Regions from separate parts of the Streptomyces sp. CC224B genome, predicted to be linked through region 2. Evidence: riboswitches for the same ligand, from Rfam matches in the RefSeq annotation. Region 2 holds a riboswitch; the other holds the start of a gene.
What was found. Region 2 has a riboswitch for cobalamin ahead of QK440_RS32465 (ABC transporter substrate-binding protein). Riboswitches for the same ligand answer to the same signal wherever they lie in the genome.

Region 1: it holds a riboswitch for cobalamin, as region 2 does, so the genes downstream of both, QK440_RS01875 (ABC transporter substrate-binding protein) here and QK440_RS32465 (ABC transporter substrate-binding protein) in region 2, are expected to answer to the same signal.

Annotation. Positions count from the first base shown of each region.
Region 1 covers NZ_JASCXL010000002.1:164,463-168,592, forward strand. The annotation lists gene QK440_RS01860 (hypothetical protein) at 1-155, shown strand, start outside; gene QK440_RS01865 (helix-turn-helix domain-containing protein) at 490-1,362, shown strand; gene QK440_RS01870 (VOC family protein) at 1,368-1,850, shown strand; cobalamin riboswitch at 1,864-2,051, shown strand; gene QK440_RS01875 (ABC transporter substrate-binding protein) at 2,212-3,219, shown strand; gene QK440_RS01880 (iron chelate uptake ABC transporter family permease subunit) at 3,450-4,130, shown strand, end outside.
Region 2 covers NZ_JASCXL010000108.1:17,609-21,738, forward strand. The annotation lists gene QK440_RS32455 (ABC transporter ATP-binding protein) at 1-232, opposite strand, end outside; gene QK440_RS32460 (iron ABC transporter permease) at 229-1,395, opposite strand; gene QK440_RS32465 (ABC transporter substrate-binding protein) at 1,395-2,357, opposite strand; cobalamin riboswitch at 2,402-2,534, opposite strand; gene QK440_RS32470 (M67 family metallopeptidase) at 2,520-2,942, opposite strand; gene QK440_RS32475 (amino acid permease) at 3,054-4,130, opposite strand, start outside.

The DNA of each region.
Region 1 (4,130 bases), on a different contig from region 2:
TGAGGCTGGCCATCGCCCTCCTGGACGCGGGCGTCTACGTCCCGACCCAGGCGGACAACGTACGGATCCGCGCCATGGCCGAGACGGTGGGCATCCACCCCCCGTCGGACACGACGTGCCACATGGTGCGGGCCCTGATGCGCTACAGCCGCTGACCCGCTGACCCGCTGACCCGCTGACCCGCAGTCTCGCTGAGCCGCTGACCCACTGACCCACTGACCCACTGACCCACAGACTCACTGTCTCGCTGATCCACCGAGCCTCTCCGACGCACCGACCCGCCGACGCACCGACCCGCTGACGCCCAGATCCACCGACGCACCGACCCTCTGACCGCTGACTCACGACAGCCGTGCGCCGGACGGGGCGGGGACTCCGAGCCCCGTCCGGCGCACGGGACCGACGCACGGGACCGGGACCGCGGCCGGCGAGGCCCCGCCGCGACCGCCGCCCCGCGGCGACGCGCGGTACGGAGCCACAATGGAACCCATGGACACCGCCGGCCAGGAGTTCGTCCACGCCGCGCCCGCTCCGGGGCGGCGCGGCCTGGTGGTGTCCGCCGTGGGCTACCGCGTCTCGGGCCAGACCCCGGCCCTGCACCGCGGCCTGCCGTCCCCGTACCTGACGCTGCTCTTCTCCCTCGACGGCCCGGTCGTCACCGGCCGCACCCCCGCCGAGGCCACCGGCCCGGGCGCCGCCCGCGCCGTCATCGTCGTCGGCGGCCTGCACCAGAGCCCGGCGTACGTCGTCCGGCCCGAGCGCGAGGCGGGCATCCAGCTCGCCCTGCACCCGCTGGCGGCCCGCGCGCTCCTCGGCCTGCCCGCCGCCGAGCTGACCGGGCAGCTCGTCATCGACGGCACGGACGTCCTGGGCCGCCTGGCCGCGGACGTACGGGAGCGGCTGTGCGCGGCGGACAGCTGGGACGCGCGGTTCGCCTGCCTCGACGCCTACCTGGCGCGGCGCGCGGCCGACGCCGACCGGCGCGGCGCCGCCCGCCCGGAGGTCGCCGAGGCCTGGGCGTGGCTCGCCCGGCACCGGGGCGCGGGCACCCTGCGGGGCCTGGCCGCGCACGTCGCGCTCAGCGAGCGCCGCCTTTCGGCCCTGTTCCGCGCCGAGACCGGCGTCACCCCCAAGCAGGCCGCCCGCCTCATGCGCTTCCAGCACGCGAAGGCCCGCGTCGTCCGCGCCGTCGTCGCGGGCGCGCCCCCGGACCTCGCCCGCGTGGCCGCCGACTGCGGCTACTACGACCACTCCCACCTGGTACGGGACTTCCAGCAGTACACGGGCGTGAGCCCGACCGCCTGGCTGGCCGAGGAGTGCCGGAATATCCAAGCCGGAGGGCACCTGACCGGCGAAGACTGAGACCCATGAACAGCGACGAAGCACCGCAGAACGCGCATCTCACGCAGAGCGGTCAGAACATCGACACCACGCACACCCCCACGACCCGGCGCGCACCCGACGTCTGGCCCACCTTCCAGGCCCACGACGCCCCCGCCCTGATCGACTTCCTCGTCGGCACGCTCGGCTTCCTGCGGACCGCCGTGTACGAGGACGGCGGCCGCGTCGCCCACGCCCAGCTCGACTGGCCCGAGGGCGGCGGCGTCATGCTCGGCAGCCACAACCCTGAGGCGGCCGAGTGGTGCCTGGAGCCGGGCACGTTCGGCGCGTACGTCGTCACGGACCACGTGGACGCCCTCTACCGGCGCCTCACCGACGCGGGCGTCAAGGTGCTCCGGGAGATCGCGGACCAGCCGTACGGCAGCCGGGAGTTCGCCGTAGCGGACCCGGAGGGCAACAAGTGGTCCTTCGGGACGTACCGCGGCGAACCCCGCCCCGACCAGCGGTGACGAGAGCCCGGGGTGATAGCTTGCGCACGCCAGTCGCGCCCGCACCCGGGCCAGGGAATCCGGTGGGAATCCGGAACTGACGCGCAGCGGTGAGGGGGACGGGCGGGGCCAGCGGCCACTGGGCGCCCACGGGCGCCCGGGAAGGCGGCCCCGTCCGGACGAACCCGAGTCCGAAGACCTGCTGGCACCGCCGTCCGGGCGCCGGGCGGCGGGGTTTCGCAGACCAGGCTCCGCGCATGAGCCATGAGACCCGGGAAGACGTGTGCTCTCTCTCGCCCCTCGGATACGCCCTCGGACAAGCCCTCGCACGAGCCTCCGGGCAGGCCTTCGGACACGCCCTCGCGTACGCCGCACCGCGTCGCTGCTCGCCGCGGGCGGCCTGCTCCTGCTCACGGCGTGCGGCGGCGGCTCCTCCGCCGGCCGGGACGACGAGGCCGGGGCCGACGGCTATCCGGTGACGGTCACCTCCTGCGGCAAGAAGGCCACGGTGACCGCCCCGCCCCGCCGGGCCGTCTCCCTGGACCAGGGCTCCACCGAGATCCTCCTCTCCCTCGGCCTCGCCGACCGCATGGCGGGCACCGGCACCTGGACCGACCCGGTCCGGCCGAACCTCGCGAAGGACAACGCGAAGGTCGAGCGCCTCGCGGACCGCTACCCGTCCCTGGAGAAGGTCCTCTCCAAGGAGCCGGACTTCGTCAGCGCCTCGTTCCTCTACACCGTGGGCAAGGGCGGCGTCGCCGACCGCGCCAAGTTCACCGAGCTGGGCGTCCCCGTCTACGTCTCGCCCACCGACTGCGCGGGCAAGGACAACAGCGGCGACGACGACGGCACCCGCACCAAGACACTCACCATGGACACCGTCCACAAGGAGATCCGCGACCTGGCCCGCGTCTTCCACGTGGAGGAGCGCGGCGAGCGCCTGATCGCGGACCTCAAGTCCCGCACCGCGAAGGCGGCCCGTACGGTCAAGGCGTCCAAGGCGTCCGTCCTGTACTGGTTCTCGGACTCCAAGACCCCGTACATCGCGGGCTGCTGCGGCGCGCCCGGCATCATCACGCGCACCCTCGGCGTCCGCAACGCCTTCGCCGACACGCGCGCCGAGTGGCCGCAGGTCAACTGGGAGACGGTGGCCGACCGCGACCCCGACGTCCTGGTGATCGGCGACCTCACGCGCAAGGCCCAGTCGGCGGAGAGCGCCCGCCAGAAGATCAAGTTCCTGGAGTCCCACCCCGTCACCAAGAACCTCACGGCCGTGAGGAAGAAGCGCTACGTGCTGCTCAGCGGGCAGGCCCTGAACCCGACGATCCGGACGGTCGACGGCATCGAACAAGTGGCGGCGGGCCTGCGGAAGTTCGGCCTGGCACGGTGAGCGCGACGGCACGGGACGGTGCGCGCGCGGCCAGGGGAAGCGACACGGGGACCGGCACAGCAATCGGCACGGGAACCGGCACAGAAGACGAAGCGACGCGGCGCCCGGCGGTGAACACGCGGAAGGACGCGCGGAACGGCACGCGGAACGACGCACGGAACGACGCACGGATCGGCACACGGAACGACGCACGGATCGGCGCGAGGAGATCCTGGTGGCGGAGCACGGGCCTGCTGTGCGCGACGGGCCTGGCCGCCCTGCTCCTGTCGGTGGCCGTGGCCGTCACCATCGGCCCCGCCGACATCTCCGTACCCGACGTATGGGCGGCGGTGGCGGGCCACCTCGGCGGCGGCGAGGCGCGCCTCACGCCGCTGCGCGACGGCATCGTCTGGAACCTGCGCATGCCGCGCACCCTGCTCGCGGGCGTGTGCGGCGCGGGCCTGGCGGTGTGCGGGGCGGTCCTCCAGTCCCTGCTGCGGAACCCGCTGGCCGACCCCTTCGTCCTCGGCGTCTCCTCCGGCGCGTCCACGGGAGCGGTGGCCGTGGTGGTCCTGGGGGTCGGCGGGGGAGTGGTGACGGTCTCCGGCGGGGCGTTCCTCGGCGCGCTGTGCGCCTTCGCGCTGGTGCTGCTGCTCAGCCAGGCGCTGGGGGCCACGACGGACCGCGTGGTGCTGTCCGGCGTGGCGGCGATGCAACTGTTCTCCGCCCTGACCTCCTTCGTCGTCCTCACGGCGGCGGACGCGGAGACGACGCGCGGCATCCTCTTCTGGCTCCTCGGCTCGCTCAGCGGCGCGAGCTGGACGGACGTCGGGGTGTGCGCGGCGGTCCTGGTCGTGGCCCTGGCGGTCTGCCTGGGGCACGCCCGCACTCTCGACGCGTTCGCGTTCGGCCAGGACGCGGCGGCGTCGCTC
Region 2 (4,130 bases):
TGCCGCTGCCGTTGGGGCCGACGAGGCCGACCGTCTCACCGGCACGCACGGTGAGTGAGACGCCGTCGACGAGGCGGCGGCCCAAGGGGGTGGTGTAGCCGAGGTCCTCGGTGCGCAGCGCCCGGACGGCCCCCGCACCGGCGGCGTCCCCCGTCGCCTCCGTCGCCTCCGTCGCCTCCGGCCCCTCTGTTCCCTCCGGCCCCTCCGGCCCCTGGTGCCAGGTTCTGGTCATGCCGCCGCCTCCGCGCGTGCCCGGCCCCGGCGCAGTTGCCAGAGGAAGAACGGTCCGCCGGTGAGGGCGGTGAGGACGCCGACGGGCACGTCCTGCGGGGCCGCCACGGTGCGGGCCCCGAGGTCGGCGACGACCAGGAACACCGCGCCCATCAGCGCGGCCACCGGCAGCAGCGCCCGGTGTCCGGCGCCGACCAGCATGCGGGCGGCGTGCGGCACCATCAGGCCGACGAAGCCGATGGCCCCGCTGTGCGCGACGAGCACGCCGGTCACCAGCGAGGTGAGGACGAAGGCGCCCGCGCGGAACCGGGCCGTGTCCAGGCCGAGGACGGTCGCGCCCTCCTCGCCGACGAGCAGCAGGTCCAGCAGCCGGGCCAGCGCCACGAGCAGGGCCGTGCCCGCGGCCAGCACGGTCAGGGGCACGGCGAGCATGTCCCAGCGGGCGCTGCCGAGCCCGCCGAGCGTCCAGTACAGGACCTCCTTGAGGTGGTCGGCGCGGGCCGACATCACCAGGATCAGGCTGGTCAGGGCGGACAGGATGTACGAGACGGCCACGCCGGCGAGGACCAGGCGGCTGGTGGTGAAGCCGCCGCCGGGGTCGCGGGCCAGCGAGTAGACGACGAGCAGGGCGAGGAACGCGCCCGCGAAGGACGCCACCGGGACGGTCACCGTGGTGGCCAGGCCCGCGCCCACGCCCAGCACGATCACCGAGACCGCGGCGGCGGAGGCACCGGAGGAGACGCCCAGCAGGAACGGGTCGGCCAGCGGGTTGCGGACCAGCGCCTGGAGGGTGGCGCCGACGACGGCCAGGCCCGCGCCCACGACGGCCCCGAGCAGGACGCGCGGGAGGCGGACGTCCAGGACGATGGTGCGGTACGGGGACGGCCCCTGGGCCCGGCCCGTGAGGATGTCGAGCACCTCGGCGGGCGGGATCCGCACGGAGCCGTAGGCCAGCGCGGCGGTGCCCGCGGCCGCGAGGGCGAGGACGAGCAGGGCTATGAGGGTGCCGTAGGCGAGGCCGCCGGGGGCTCCCCGGCCCCGCCCCTTCCCGGCACCGGGGGCTGCGCCGCCGGACCCCCCGGACCCCCGCCGATCGCGCTTCGCGCTCGTCCGCAACCACCGGACGGGCGGAACCCCGGCCGGAGCGGGCTTCTCCGTGGGCATCACCGAAGCTGCTCCGCCAGCTTCTCCACCGCCTTGGGGGCTCTCACCCCCAGCACCACGTCCGACAGCGGCAGCACCGCGAAGCGCTTGTTCCTCACGGCGGGGACGTCCTTGAGGGCGGGGTCGTCGAGGAGGCGCTTCTTCTTCTGGGCCACCGTCGTCGCGCCGTAGTCGTAGATGAGGATCACGTCGGGACGGCGGTCGACCACGGTCTCCCAGGAGGCGTCGCCGAAGGGCTTGTCGAGGTCGGCCATGACGTTGCGGCCGCCCGCGCGCTCGATGATGTCGTTGCCGATGCCCTTGCCGCCCGCGGTGAAGGCGGTCTTGTCGCCGCTGTCGTAGACGAAGACGGACGGGGGCCTGCCGCCCTCGGTCCTCTTCGTGGCGCGGGCCAGTTCCGCCCTGGCCGAGCGCACCCACTTCTCCGCGCGGTCGCGGACGCCGAACGTGGCGCCGGTCTCGCGGATCTCCCGGTAGAGGTCGTCCATGGTGACCGGCTTGTCGGCGCAGCTCTCGATGTTGAGCCGGGAGTTGATGCCGGACTTGGCGAGGGCGGCGCGGGAGCGGCCGTCGTTCTCCGCGAAGGAGCTCGCGTAGCCGCCGTAGACGAAGTCGGGGTTGGCGGCGAGGAGCTTCTCGTACGAGGGGTACTCCTTGGCCAGGACCGGGCGCGACCTGTAGGCCTTCTCGTACTCGGGAAGGATCTTGTCGTCGAGGTAGGCGGTGCCGGCGATGCGGTCCTTCAGGCCCAGCGCCAGGAGGATCTCCGTCACGTGCTGGTTCATGGTGACGGCACGCTTCGGGGGCGCCTGGTACGTCGTCTTCACGCCGCAGTTCGTGACGGTGTACGGGAACCCGGCGGCCGTGGCCTTGCCGTCTCCCGCGCCGGAGTCGCTCCCCGGCGAGCAGGCGGTCAGGGGCAGCAGGGTCGCCGCGGCGGCGAGCAGTACGCGGATGCGCATGGCTGTGCGGTCCTCCTCCAGGGGATTTCCGCGTCCCCTGCGTCAAGTGGGAGGAGGCGGCAGGGCAGTTCCTGGCTCACGGCACGCGCGTGCCGGTCACAGTGGCGGGACCGCGCCGGAGTCACACCGGCTTCCTGGGTCCTGCCGCCTCGAAGGTCGTGCTCAGTATGCCTGGACGAGCCGCACCTCTTCCTCGGTGACCTCTCCGTCCACGATGCGGAACGAGCGGAACTGGAAGGGCCCGGCGCCGTCCGTGTCGGCCGTCGAGACGAGGACGTAGTGGGCGCCCGGCTCGTTGGCGTAGCTGATGTCGGTGCGGGAGGGGTAGGCCTCGGTGGCCGTGTGCGAGTGGTAGATGACCACCGGCTCCTCGTCGCGGTCGTCGAGGTCGCGGTAGAGCTTGAGCAGGTCGGTCGAGTCGAACTCGTAGAACGTGGGTGAGCGGGCCGCGTTCAGCATCGGGATGAACCGCTCGGGGCGGTCCGTGCCCGCCGGGCCCGCGACGACGCCGCACGCCTCGTCGGGGTGGTCCTTGCGCGCGTGCGCGACGATCTGGTCGTGCAGGGCCTGGGTGATGGTCAGCATGCCGGTCAGGATAAGCAGGCCGGACACGCGGACGGGCCGCCGCGTATCACAGAGCGATACGCGACGGCCCGCATGCCGGACCTCCGGGACCCGCGGGCCCCTGGGGAGGTGTCAGTCCTTGCCCGGCGCGGCGTCGGCGGCCACGGCGGTGTGCTCGCGCTTGCGGAAGGCGGCGCCCTCCGGGTTGCGGCTCTTGAGGACGAGGTAGGCCACACAGAGGATGGCGGCCCAGATCGGGGCGCAGTACAGCGAGATCCGGGCGTCCTTGTCGACGCCCATCATCACGATGACCATGGCGATGAAGGCGAGCGCGAACCAGCTCGTGTACGGGGCGCCCGGCGCGCGGAAGGTGGACTGCGGCAGGATGCCGCGGTCGGCCTTGCGGCGGTAGTTGATCTGGGAGACCAGGATCATGATCCAGGCCCACATGCCGGAGATCGTGGCGAAGGAGACGACGTAGTTGAACGCCTCGCCCGGCCACTGGTAGTTGATCCACACGCCGACGAGCATCAGCGCGGCGGAGAAGGTGGTGCCGACCAGCGGCAGGCCGTTCTTGGTGAGCTTGGTGAAGAACGCCGGGCCCTGGCCGTTGAGCGCGAGGTCGCGCAGCATGCGGCCGGTGGAGTACATGCCCGAGTTGCAGGAGGAGAGCGCGGCGGTCAGGACCACGAAGTTCACGATCGCGGCGCCGATGCCGAGGCCCATCTTCTCGAAGGCCGCGACGAACGGGGAGACGCCCGGCTGGAAGTGCGTCCACGGCACGACCGACAGGATCATGATCAGGGCGCCGACGTAGAAGACGGCGATGCGCCACGGGACGGTGTTGATCGCCTTGGGCAGCGTCTTCTCCGGGTCCTTGGACTCACCGGCGGTGACGCCGACCAGCTCCACGGCGAGGAAGGCGAACATCACGATCTGGAGGGTCATCAGCGTGTTGCCGATGCCGTTGGGGAAGAAGCCGCCGTTGTCCCACAGGTGCGACACGGACGCGGTGTCACCGGCGTCGGAGAAGCCGATGGTGAGGATGCCGGCGCAGATCAGGATCATGCCGATGATGGCGGTGACCTTGACCATGGAGAACCAGAACTCCAGCTCGCCGAAGAGCTTCACGGAGATCAGGTTGGCGCCGTACAGGATGACGGTGAAGATCAGCGCGTAGCCCCACTGCGGAATGGAGCCGTGCGTCCA